DNA from 3 places in the Amycolatopsis sp. NPDC041971 genome. Region 2 is predicted to be linked to each of the others. Evidence: riboswitches for the same ligand, from Rfam matches in the RefSeq annotation. Region 2 holds a riboswitch; each other region holds the start of a gene.
The links. A riboswitch is a leader RNA that binds a small molecule or an ion and turns the genes downstream of it on or off. The one in region 2 is predicted to bind S-adenosylmethionine.
Positions count from the first base shown of each region.

Region 1: linked by a shared signal. The riboswitch ahead of ACZ6DT_RS21720 (methionine ABC transporter ATP-binding protein) and the one ahead of ACZ6DT_RS23785 (aminotransferase class V-fold PLP-dependent enzyme) in region 2 are both predicted to bind S-adenosylmethionine.
Region 3: linked by a shared signal. The riboswitch ahead of thrC (threonine synthase) and the one ahead of ACZ6DT_RS23785 (aminotransferase class V-fold PLP-dependent enzyme) in region 2 are both predicted to bind S-adenosylmethionine.

Region 1 covers NZ_JBVJCE010000011.1:39,285-43,488, reverse strand. The annotation lists gene ACZ6DT_RS21730 (GNAT family N-acetyltransferase) at 41-625, opposite strand; gene rsmA (16S rRNA (adenine(1518)-N(6)/adenine(1519)-N(6))-dimethyltransferase RsmA) at 666-1,502, shown strand; SAM riboswitch class I at 1,749-1,839, shown strand; gene ACZ6DT_RS21720 (methionine ABC transporter ATP-binding protein) at 2,050-3,060, shown strand; gene ACZ6DT_RS21715 (4-(cytidine 5'-diphospho)-2-C-methyl-D-erythritol kinase) at 3,183-4,148, shown strand.
Region 2 covers NZ_JBVJCE010000012.1:169,835-174,038, reverse strand. The annotation lists gene ACZ6DT_RS23790 (hypothetical protein) at 1-448, opposite strand, end outside; gene ACZ6DT_RS23785 (aminotransferase class V-fold PLP-dependent enzyme) at 468-1,832, opposite strand; SAM riboswitch class IV at 1,865-1,979, opposite strand; gene ACZ6DT_RS23780 (M23 family metallopeptidase) at 2,143-2,826, opposite strand; gene ACZ6DT_RS23775 (potassium/proton antiporter) at 2,957-4,204, opposite strand, start outside.
Region 3 covers NZ_JBVJCE010000016.1:62,692-66,895, forward strand. The annotation lists gene ACZ6DT_RS28230 (ComEC/Rec2 family competence protein) at 1-820, shown strand, start outside; gene thrC (threonine synthase) at 839-2,104, opposite strand; SAM riboswitch class I at 2,117-2,249, opposite strand; gene holA (DNA polymerase III subunit delta) at 2,385-3,368, shown strand; gene rpsT (30S ribosomal protein S20) at 3,421-3,681, opposite strand; gene ACZ6DT_RS28250 (EamA family transporter) at 4,042-4,204, shown strand, end outside.

The DNA.
Region 1 (4,204 bases), on a different contig from region 2:
GGTGTCAGTTCGAAACGCCACAAGGATGATGGGGACGGGATCACGTCGGCCCCCTGTCTGAGGGGTTGAGCTGTTCCCACTCCTCGCGGAGCACCCCGTAGACGACGGCGTCGTGCACGCCGCCGGACCAGCGTCGGGCGCGCCGGAACCGGCCTTCTTCAACGAAACCCAGCCGCCGTCCGACGGCGATCATTCCCGGGTTGCCCGAGAACGTCGCGAAGTCCAAGCGCAGCGCGTCGGTGCGGGAGAACAAGTAAGTCGTCCACAAGCGCAAGGCCTCGGTGCCGAATCCGCCGCCCCAGTACTGCTCGTCGTAGATGACCAGCCCCATCCGGCGCCAGTCGGTCTGCCTGCTTTCCCAGTACCAGCTGACCCGGCCGATCACCCTGCCGCCGCCCACATCGCACACGGCGAGGCTGGCGCGGGGATCGGGCCCTTCGGCCTTGGCGGCGGTAAGTTCGATCGCCGTGGATTCGGCGGCCGCCGCGGTCGGGGTGCCGAAGTAGGGCCCGTTGGTCTTGTGCCAAGGTCGCGCGGGATCGAGCAGGTCTTCGAGTGATCGGAGATCGGACGGCCGCCAGCCACGCAGCCGGACTTTGTCACCTTCGAGTACGACGTCGTCCACCGGCCAATCGTGGCTTGCCGCGGCTGACTACGATCGTCGGGTGACTGAACTGCTCGGCCCTGCGGAGATCAGGGCGCTTGCGGCCGAGCTGGACGTACGTCCGACCAAGAAGCTCGGCCAGAACTTCGTGCACGATCCCAACACGGTGCGCCGCATCGTCGATCTTTCCGGGGTCGGCGAAGGTGACGTCGTGCTGGAAGTCGGGCCGGGCCTCGGCTCGCTGACCCTCGGCCTGCTCGCGACCGGTGCCGAGGTCGTCGCGGTCGAGATCGATCCCGTGCTGGCGGGGCGGCTGCCGGACACCGTGGCCGAACGAGGCGGGGCCGAAAGGCTGAAGGTGGTCGGTGCGGACGCTTTGCGGATCACGGCGGACGACCTGCCCGCACAGCCGACCGCGCTCGTCGCGAATCTGCCGTACAACGTCGCGGTTCCCGTCGTGCTTCACCTGCTCGCCGAGTTACCGTCGCTGACCAGCGGTCTCGTGATGGTCCAGACCGAGGTCGCGGACCGAATGGCGGCAGGCCCGGGAAGCCGGACTTACGGCGTGCCCAGCGTCAAACTGGCGTGGTACGGGAAGACGCGCAAGGTCGCCGCGGTGCCTCGCGCGGTGTTCTGGCCGGTTCCGAATGTGGACTCCGCACTGGTCGCTTTCGAGCGGGGCGAAGTGGTGTCGTCCGTCGACCGGGAGCGGCTGTTCGCGGTGGTGGACGCCGCCTTCTCGCAACGGCGGAAGACTTTGCGTGCCGCATTGGCGTCATGGGCCGGTTCCGCCGAACGCGCGGGGGAGTTGCTCGAAAAGGCGGGGATCGACCCCAAGACCCGCGGCGAGCAGCTGGATGTCCACCAGTTCGCTCGGATCGCCACGGCGGCCGGCTGACGGCTGCGGCAGGTGTGACCGGCACCGCGCGGACCTGAGCTGGTCAAGGTCAGCACGAGTGCGTAAGTCCTCTTCTCGATTTGCCTGCGCCGGACCCGTCTTGGCAGGCAGCGCCCCTGTCGCGGTCTACGGACGTCTCACTCTGTCTCAGAATATGGACCCCGCATCCTGTATGATGGACGCGACCAGACGTGTGATCTGCGCCTACGCGCTTGCTTTCATCCAGTGGGATCGGTTTTACTCAGTGAACCATCCCGAGCGACTGAGAGACCTGGCTCGCCGAAGTCGCAGCAACCACCCTCCACAGGGCAGGTGCTACAGCCAGGACCGATGGAGGCTGTGCCTAATGAACAGGGTCACCCACCCGCTCCTGCTGACCAGGCGACGTGTCGTCGATGAAGGTCGCCGCACGGTAAGTGCGTGTCGACGCTCCACCGTTACTGCCTGAGTCCTTCCCCTTATCTCTGAATCCGTCCGTTCCGGACGGTTACTCGGTGACGGTCGGCGCGCTCGAAAGAAGCAGCGCCCCATGTGCATGGAGCCCTTCGTGATCACTGTCGAAAACCTGTCCAAATCCTTTCCCCTCAACGGAAATCCCGTCGTCGCCCTGCGTGATGTGAGCGTGGACATCCAAGCGGGCTCGCTTTTCGGAGTCGTGGGTCCGGCCGGCTCCGGCAAGTCGACCCTCGCTCGCTGCATCGGCCTTCAGGAGCGCCCCGACCGCGGGGTCGTCCGGCTCGACGGCCTCAACACCGGAACTCTCGACGGCCGTCGTCTGCGCGAGATCCGCCGCCAGGTCGGTGTCGTAAGCACCAAACCGGAATTGCTCGCCGAGCGCACCATCGCCGGCAACATCGCTTCGCCGCTCGAACAGCTGGGCCTCGACGGGCCACAGCGCCGCAATCGGGTCGGCAACCTGCTCGACCTGGTCGGGCTCACCCCCCGGGCGGGACAGCGGCCGGGCGACCTGACCGAGGGGCAGTTGCGGCGGGTGGCCATCGCCAAGGCTCTCGCCGCCGGGCCCTCCGTGCTCTTGGCCGACGACCCGACCGCGGGTGTGCAGCCCGAGGAGTCCGGCGCGGTTCTGACCGTGCTCGATCGTGCGCGTGCCGAGCTCGGAGTCACCGTATTGCTCACCACTCCCGACGCCGGCGTGGTCCGCCGTGTCTGTGACGACGTCGCGGTCCTGGAGGCCGGGGCGATCATCGAACGGGGAACCGTGCTCGACTTGGTCTCCGACCCGAACAGCCGGACCGCACAGGCGCTCCTTCCCGCGATCGAGACCGGGCGGGCGCAGGCCTCGAAGTACGACCGCGCGGTGGACGTCGTGCTCGTCGGCTTCGCTTCGGTCGGTGCGCTGCTGCCGGAAGCCGCCGGTCGTTTCGACGTCGAACTTGCCACCATCGGCGGCGGTCTGACCCGGATCGGTGACACGCCGGTCGGCCGGTTCCGCCTCGGTGTGCGTGGTGAGCGCGCGGACGCCGCGCTCGCCTGGATCGCCGAACGCGGCGGCCACGTGACCCACCCGGTCCGCGGACCGCAGGGCGTCGCCGCCTGATTCCTCCGCGAACGGGCCGCTCAGGACGAAACCTGTCCGGGCGGCCCGTTTCGTGCTTGCCTCGTCCTGTTCTCTTTTCTCCTGGTGACAGCACAAGTGAAGCGGCCACGTAGTCTTGACTGGTGCTCGCCGTCGTACCGCCCCCAGTGACCGTCAGGGTCCCCGCCAAGGTCAACCTGCACCTCTCGGTCGGTGACGTACGCCCGGATGGCTACCACGAGCTGGTGACCGTGTTCCACGCGCTTTCCCTGACCGACGAGGTGACCGTCGCGGTCACTGAAGACCCCGGCGTCGAGGTCTACGGCGAAGGTGAAGGCGTTGTGCCGACAGGGGCCAACAACCTCGCCTGGAAGGCGGCACAGGCACTGGCCGCGCACGTCGGCAAGGCGGACGGCGAATCCAAGGTCCGAGTGGTGCTGCGCAAAGGCATTCCGGTCGCGGGCGGGATGGCCGGTGGCAGCGCCGACGCGGCCGCGACCCTGGTGGGCCTCGCGTCGCTTTGGAAGCTCGACATCTCCCGCGACGAGCTGGCGGGTATCGCCGCGAAGCTCGGCAGTGACGTTCCTTTCGCGCTCTACGGTGGAACCGCGTTGGGTACCGGCCGAGGCGAGGAGCTGGTGCCGGTCTTGTCGCGGCACACGTTCCACTGGGTTCTGGCCTTCGACCAGCGTGGTCTTTCGACTCCACGGGTGTTCGGCGAACTGGACAGGTTGCGTGAAGAGGGCAGCCCGCCGCGGATCGGTTCGCACACTCCGGTGGTCGAGGCGCTGGCGTCCGGTGATCCGCGGCAGCTGGCGCTGCTTCTCGGCAATGACCTGCAGGCGGCCGCTGTCTCGTTGCGTCCGGGACTACGGCGCACGTTGCGGGCCGGGGTCAACGCGGGCGCGCTCGCCGGCACCGTGTCCGGATCCGGGCCGACCTGCGCCTTCCTGTGCGCGGACGCGCAGTCGGCCGTCGAGATCGCCGCGGAACTGTCCGGTGCGGGGGTCTGTCGCACGGTGCGTGTCGCGCACGGGCCGGTCCCCGGAGCCCGGCCGGTCGGCGGGGATGACGCGCCGCGGCCGGCGCCGCCTCGGGTGCACGCATGAGGGTGTCCGGAATGGACATCGACTAATTCGTTGTGTTGCAAGCTTTGTGGAAAGGA
Region 2 (4,204 bases):
GCCAGGCGAGCAGGACCAGGCCAAGCGTCAGCAAAACCGCGCTCCGCGTGTCGCCGTCCATGTCGAATTCCCAGTAGCCGACCAGATCAGCCAGCACGATGGCGACCAGTCCGCCGAGCGCGATCGCGGCGACCTTCCACCACCGCACGGTCTTCGCCCGGAAGGCATAGAACAACACCGTGCCGAGATAGACCGCGAGGACGGCGAACAGCCAGCCGTCGTTCCGGCCGACGCCGGAGAACGACATGTCCAGCGTGGTCGCGTACTCGCGGCTCATCTCGACCCCAGAGAAGCCCACATATCCGTAGGAATGCCGCTGGTCTGTACCAGGCGCGTAGGCGAACCAGCCCCCGGACCACGGTCCGCCGAAGGCCACGGCCACCACCACCAGCTGGGCGAATCCCAGCAACGCCAGCGGAAACCAGTAACGCGGTCGTTCGTTCCCCATGCGGGGTGAGGGTAGTGGGTCAGGCGCAGAACGGGGGAAGCTCCCGCGGATCGTTCTCCGGCACCCAGCGGCCCTCGGGCTTCTCGTACTGCCAGCGCGCGCCGCGGGCGACGATCTGACGCAGCGCCAGCACGAGGCGGTCCACATGTTCGGTGGTGCTACCGAGGCCGAGGCTGACCCGGACTGCCTGCTGTCCGGTCGAACCGGCTGCGGAGATCAGCCGTTTGGTCGCGATGTGCGCGCAGAACGCGCCGTCCCGCACGCCGATGCCGTACTCCGCCGAAAGGACGGCGGCGAGCCAGCCCGGGTCGAAGCCGTCGACGACGAAGCTGAGCGTGCCGACCCTGTCGACCGGAGCGTCGAACAGCCGCAGTTCGGCGAATCCGGGAACGGCGGCGAGACCGCGACGCAGCCGCGCCAGCAGTTCGTCTTCGTGAGCGACGATCGCGTCCCAGTTCTCAGCCAGTGTCTCGCAGGCGACACCGAGCGCGTGGACGCCGACGGTGTTGGGAGAACCGGCTTCGTGCCGCTCGGGGCCGGAATTCCAGACCACGCCGAGGTTTTCGGAGTCACGGTTGACGAGCTTCGTCGCGCCGCCACCGGCGAGGTACGGCTGAGCGGCGCGCAGCCAGTCGGCGCGGCCGATCAGCGCGCCGGCCCCGAAAGGCGCGTACAGCTTGTGGCCCGACAGCGCGACGTAGTCGACGTCAAGTTCGCGCACGGAGATCTTGCGATGGGGCGCGAGCTGCGCCGCGTCGAGCGCGATCCGGGCGCCGTGCCGCCGCGCGACCGCGGTGATCTCCTTGACCGGCAACAGTTCCCCGGTCACGTTGGACGCGCCGGTGATGACGACCAGCCGCGGGCCCTGCGGGCAGTCCGCGAGCGCTTCGTCCACAGCGGACACCGCGGCGAGGCGGGTGCGAGGGGTCTGGACCCGGCGGACGTTCGGGCCCCTCCATGGCAGCAGCGCGGCGTGGTGGTCGGTGTCGAACACGACGACCGACGTGTGCTTCGGCAGGCTGCGCGCGAGAAGGTTGAAGGAATCGGTGGTGTTGCGGGTGAACACGACGGCGTCGGTCGACCGCGCGTCGACGAAGTTCCGCAGGATTCCCCGCGTGCGCTCGTAAAGCTTGGTGGAGACCTGCGACGCGAACCCGGCCCCGCGGTGCACGCTGGCGTACCAGGGCAGGAATTCGTCGACCGCGGCCCGCACCTTGTCCAGACAGGGAGCGCTCGCCGCGTGGTCGAGGTTCGCGTATCCGATCTCGCCACCGGTCACCAGCGGAACCCGCAGATCGGCGCACGCGACCGTCGGGATTTCATGCGTGGCCACGGTTTCCGCGACAGCGGCGGGGGTGTTCGTGCGTTCGAGAGCGAGTGTCATCGTCATCCTCCGGGCCAGGGGACCCGGCGAGGATCCCGCGCTTGCCCGTCGCACCACGCGACGAGCCAGGTCCTCACCCGGGGCACCCCACCGCGGAAGGAGGGTTGCCGGTCAGCTAGCCGGGGCTTGACGCTGACACTCGTGACCTACGGACGAAGTTAGCGGATGGGCGGGCGATCGAGCCACCCCTCGTCCGCATGTTGAGACGCCGGTCACGCGTTCCGTAACCGAAGAGAACCCCCGCATTTAGTCCTCTAGTTGCGATAGATGCGCGTGCAAGTACCGCATCCAGAGGACTAAATGCGAGAGGTCAGACGTGGAATCGGCCGGGCAGGGGGACGGTCGCGCGGGAGGACACCTCAGTCGCGGTCCCCGAGTACTGATCGGTGCCCGCGGTGAACTGCCAGCCGCCGAAGGTCTTGCCGTCGATGGGCTCGCCGTAGGCCTGCGCGACCTTGGTCGAGACCTCGTCGTAGGACATGCCGTTCCAGTTGCCCGCGCCGACGCCGAAGTCGCGCGAGTCGCCGCCCCGCGCGGCGGCCGTCGGCAGGGTCCAGAGGGTGAAGTGCACGTGGGCGCCGGTACTGCTGCCACCGCAGGGCAGCGCGTTACCGGTCCGGCCGAGGGCGTCGCCAGGAGCGACCTTCTGGCCGTCGGTGACCGAAATGCCTTCCAGGTGGTAGTACCCGGTCCGCCGGCCGCCGTCGTGGTCGACGGTCACCCAGTCGCCGCCGTCGCAGTGCTGGATCCGGACCGTGCCCGCCAGCGGGGCGCGAACGGTCCTGTCGCCGGGGCTGAAGTCGATGGCGTTCTTCACGCCGGAGGTCCCGTTGTCCGAGTGGATCCCCGCCGAGTAGACCGACTGGCCCGTACCGAAGGGCAATCCGAACGCCGGGAACGCGTCGGCCGCGGCTGCGGTCGGCGCGGCGAGAACCACCCCGACGAGTGCAGCAGTGACCCCCAGACCGGCGAACCGCACAGGAAGTTTCGTCACCTTGCGTACTCCTTATCCCGCGACACTCACCCATTCGATGGAGTCGATTGCCGGGAAGGTAATCCAAAAGGAGGACGAAAAGGAAGAACTTTCTGAGATCAACCGACGAACAGCCGGTGCCGATCGTGACCTACTGGCCGGATTCGCCCTTCCACCTGGCCAGGCGACCAGCGCGGTCGACGGCCCGCAGGCGTCGTTCGGCCACGTCGCGGGCCTCGGCGGTGGTCACGACGAGTAACTGATCACGTTCCTGGAGCCGGGTGTCCTTGTTGGGCGTGAAGCCTGTGCCGTCGCGGACGAGGAGGCTGATCGTCGCCCCCACCGGCAGCCGCAGTTCGGCCAGGTAGACGCCGTGCATCTTGGAGCCGGAGTGGATACGGACCTGCAGCAGCTCCGCGCCCATCTCGTCGAGTGGCGCCGAGTCGACCTCGATCTCATGCGCTTCGGAGTGCTGGGCGAGTCCGAGCACTCGGGCGAGCGGGGTCAGGGTCGCGCCCTGAAGCAACGTCAGCACGATGACCAGCACGAACACCGCGTCGACCAGTTCCTGCGCGCCGGGCACCCCGGACGACAAGGGGATCAGCGCGAGCACGATCGGGACCGCCCCGCGCAAGCCCGCCCAGGAGAGGAACACCTGTTCTCGCCAAGGGATCTTGAACGGCAGCGCCGAGAGCACCACCGACAACGGACGGGCGAGCAACAGCACGACCGCACCCGCGACCAGGCCCTGAACCAGGCTTTCGAGGATCCTGCTCGGCGAGGCGAACAGGCCCAGCAGCACGAACAGCCCGATCTGCGCGAGCCAGCCGAGCCCCTCGGCGAAGGACAGTGTGTCCGACCGGTGCGGCAGCTTCGAGTTCCCGAGCACCAGGGCCGCGACGTAGGTGGCGAGCAGTCCCGACGCGTGGGCGAGCTGCCCGCTCGAGTACGCCACGACGCAGACCGCGACCGTGGCCAGCGGATAAAGGCCGGTGGCGGGAAGCGCCGCCCGGCGCAGCGCGAACGCCCCGCCCCAGCCGAAGGCCAGGCCGATCACCAGCCCGGCGCCGAGTTCGTAGACCACCAGCAGCGGTAGCGACCAGTCGATGGTCGTCCCCTCGGCCAGGACGACGACGGCGATGTAGGCCGGGGCGTCGTTGATCCCCGACTCGATCTCCAGCGCGCCGACGAGCCGTTTGCCGATGCCCGCCGATCTCAGCACGGAGAAGACCGCGGCGGCGTCGGTCGAGGCCAGTACCGCGCCCCACAGCAACGCCATCCGCCAGTCCAGGCCCAGCAACCAGTGCAGGGCCGCGCCGGTGACCGCGATGCTCACCACGACGGCCACTGTGGACAGTGCGATGCCGATGCCCAACGACGGTTTCACGGCCGTCCACCG
Region 3 (4,204 bases), on a different contig from region 2:
GGCACCGGCGTGGCCACCGGCGTCGTGGAGTGCCGTCGCCTGCGACGTCGGACAGGGAGATGCCGTAGCCCTCGCCACCGGCGAGCCGGGCAGGGCGGTCCTGGTCGACACCGGGCCGGAACCGGGGCCGGTCGACGAATGCCTGAGCAGGCTCGGCGTGGATCGCGTTCCGTTGATCGTGCTGAGTCATCTGCACGCCGACCACATCGGCGGCCTCGAATCCGTCTTCGAGGGCAGGTCGGTCGGTGCGGTCGCCGTCGGCCCTGGCAGGGCTCCCGCCTGGGCGTGGCAGCAGGTCGCGGACGAAACCGCACGCCGCGGGATTCCCCTGCTGGAGCTGGGGATCGGGCAACGGCTGGACTGGCCGGGGCTGACGCTGGACGTGCTGGGACCTCGGTATGTCACCCGGCGATCGGTCCTCGAACAGGACGGCACGGTGATCAACAACGGTTCGGTCGTCCTGCGCGCCGGGACCCCGGCGGGCCGGTTGCTGCTGACGGGCGACGTCGAGCTCGCCGCGCAGACCGACCTGATGGCCGAGGGTACCGATCTGCACGCCGAGATCCTGAAGGTCCCGCATCACGGAAGTCGTTACACGGCACCGGATTTTCTCAACGCCGTCGCGCCGAGGGTGGCGTTGGTGAGTGTCGGTGCCGGAAACACCTACGGCCATCCGAACAAGTCCACTTTGGACAACCTGGCCGCCGTCGGTGCGTCGATCGCCAGAACGGACACAGACGGCGACACCGCGGTCGTCGCCGACGCGCGGGGACTCGCGTTGCTGCGCCGGGGTGAGCCTCGCGGCCCGCCTCGTTCTTGAGGCGGGCCGGGCGGGGACTCAGATGCCGAGTGCTTCGCGGACCGCGTCGGCCGAGGCGCTGACGGTGGCCTTCGGGCCGATCTTGTCCTCGACGGCGTCGAGGGTCTTCAGGCCGTCGCCGGTGATCAGCAGGACGATCTCCTCGTCCGGGTTGAGCTTGCCGGTCTCGATGAGCTTCTTGGCCGTCGCGACGGTGACACCACCGGCGGTCTCGGTGAAGACGCCCTCGGTGCGGGCGAGCAGCCGGATGCCCTCGACGACCTCTTCGTCGGTGACGTCTTCGATCGCGCCGCCGGTGCGGTTCACCACGTCGAGGACGTAGGGGCCGTCGGCAGGGTTGCCGATCGCGAGCGACCGGGCGATCGTGTCCGGCTTGACCGGCTGGACGACGTCGTGGCCCGCGCGGAAGGCCGCCGAGACAGGGGAGCAGCCGGTGGCCTGCGCGCCGAACACCTTGTACGGCGTCTCGTCGACGAGACCGAGCTGCCCGAACTCGCGGAAACCCTTGTCCACCTTGGTGAGCTGGGAACCGGAGGCGATCGGCACCACGATCTGGGAGGGAAGCCGCCAGCCGAGCTGTTCGGCGACCTCGAAGGCCAGCGTTTTGGAGCCTTCGGAGTAGTAGGGCCGGACGTTCACGTTGACGAACGCCCAGCTCTCCTGCTCGGCGGCGAGCTGGGTGGCGAGCCGGTTCACGTCGTCGTAGTTGCCGTCCACCGCGATCAGGTCGCCGTCGTACACGGCGGTCGTGAGGATCTTCGCGCGCTCGAGGGTCTTCGGGATCAGCACGACCGACCGCCAGCCGGCGCGGGCCGCCGCGGCGGCGACGGCGTTGGCCAGGTTGCCGGTCGACGGACAGGCGAGCACGTCGAAGCCGAATTCGCGGGCGGCGGCCAGCGCGACAGCGACCACGCGGTCCTTGAACGAGTGCGTCGGGTTGCCGGTGTCGTCCTTGACCCAGACCTTCTTGGCACCCAAGGCTTTCGCGAGCCTGTCGGCCTGGATGAGCCGGGTGGCGCCGGGTTCGGTGTTGGGGATTTCTTCGACGTTCGAGGGAACGGGAAGGAGTTTCTTGTAGCGCCAGATGTTCTTCGGTCCGGCTTCGATGTCCTCGCGGCGCACGCGGCCGAAGTCGTAAGCGACTTCCAGCGGCGAGAAGTCCTCGGCGGAAACGAATTCGGGGGCGAGCGGCTGCCGGTGTCCCTCTTCCTTCGACACCAGTTCGACGGCCGGTCCGAGATCCGGGGTCTTGGTGGTGGAGGTCGTGCCGAGGGTTGCGGTCATCGCGAGGTTCCTTCCTCATCTGCCCCGCCGTGGCGGGCCGGAATTGGCACCGTGTTCGTCAGCTATCCCGCGATCGCGGAATGACAGGCTGACGCCGGTTGCCGGGGCTTCGTCGGGCCGTTCCCTCTGCCCCTCTGGATGAGCGGTATTCGATTGTCGGCACGCGTGTGATCGCGTCGCCTCGCCAACACCGTACGACATGAGGCTCAGGTGAGGCCACCGTGCCCGGAACACATCACCGGACAAAGCACACGAGAGGACGAGTGGCAGGATCGTCACCGTGACGACGCAAGCTTCCGCCCCATCGCCGCTGGTCCTGGTTCTCGGTGAGGAAGAGCTGCTGATCGAACGCGCGGTCCGCAGCGCTTCGGACGCGGCCAAAGCGGCCGACCCGACGGCGGATCTCACCCGGATCCGGGTGTCGGACCTCACAGTCCCGGCACTCGCGGAGATGGTGAGCCCTTCGCTGTTCGCCGAAGAGAGGGTGATCGTCCTCGAATCCGCGCACGACATTTCGCAGGAGCTCGCCGACGGGGTGATGGCCTACGTCAAAGCGCCCGCCGATGGCATCGTGCTCGTCGTCGTGCACAGCGGAGGCGGCCGGAGCAAAGCCGCGAAGGGACTTCCCGCCGCCTTGAAGAAGGCTGGGGCGGAGGTCGTCGAGTGCCCGAAACTGACCAAGGCCGCTGAGCGGGAATCCTTTGTCCGCAACGAGGTCCGCCGGGTCGGCGGGAAGATCGACGGGGCGGCCGTGCTCGCGCTGATCGACGCCGTCGGCTCGGATCTGCGGGAGTTGTCGTCGGCCGCGACCCAGCTCGTCGCGGACGCGGGCGGAACGGTCGACGAGCAGGCGGTCCGCCGCTACCACCGGGGCCGCGCGGACGTGAACGGGTTCGCCGTCGCCGAGAAGGCCGTCGCCGGTGACAAGGCCGCGGCGCTCGAGTCGCTACGCTGGGCGATGCAATTGGGCGTGCCGCACGTGCTGGTCGCCGACGCTCTCGCCGACGCGGTCCGGACGATCGCGCGGGTGTCGGGTGCCGGTCGCGGGAATCCGAACCAGATGGCCGGCGAGCTGGGGATGCCGCCGTGGAAGGTACGCAAGGCGCAGGGGCAGGCCCGCGGCTGGGGTCAGGACGGGCTCGCCACCGCGATGCGGGTGGTCGCCCGGCTCAACGCCGAGGTCAAGGGGGTCGCGGCCAACCCCGAGTACGCGTTGGAGCGTGCCGTCCTGGAAGTCGTCGACGCCCACGGCACAAGCCGCTGAACATGGCGAAGGGCCCCGGCGACTCGCGTCGCCGGGGCCCTTCGAAAGCCGATCAGAGAGAGTTCGCGCGCTTCGCGAGCGCGGACTTCTTGTTGGCGGCCTGGTTGGCGTGGAGAACGCCCTTGGTGACGGCCTTGTCCAGCTTCTTGGCCGCGTCCTTCTGCAGCTCCAGGGCCTTGGCCTTGTCGCCGGCGTCGGCGGCCTCGCGGAACTTGCGGATCGCGGTCTTCACCGAGGACCGGATCGCCTGGTTGCGCTGACGCGCCTTCTCGTTGGTGGTGATGCGCTTGATCTGCGACTTGATGTTGGCCACGTGGGCGCTCCTCTTGCATCTCTCGGTGGTTTCGCCGCCGCGCTGTGACCGGCCCAGCGCGCTCGCGAGAGCGGCGCGGGTTTCCTCCATGACGGAATGCCACACGACGGTGAAAGGCAAGCTTAACAGCCGCCCCGGGGCTGCTCGCGGCCACCTGGGGAGGGGTGCTTCCGGTACCGTGAAGATCGTAGTGCCTAGGGTTCCGCCGCCTGCCTGTTCCGCGAAACACACAATCAGGGCAGAAGGGACAGGTCCGAGCGGCACCATCGGCGGAGCCGGAAGCGCCGCCGTTCATCTGACGGGACAAAAGCCTGGAGGACCGGTGTTTTCCGCTTGGGCGGAAAACGGGAAAGGTCCGCCGTGAACGCCACCGCTCTGTCCTTGGTCATCATCGCCGCCGTCATCCACGCGGGCTGGAATCTGGCGGCCAAGCGGATCCGCCGTGGCGGAGCCCGGTTCGTGTGGGCTTATTACAGCTTCTCCGCGATTCTTCTCTTGCCCGTCATGGCGGTCGCGCTGGCAC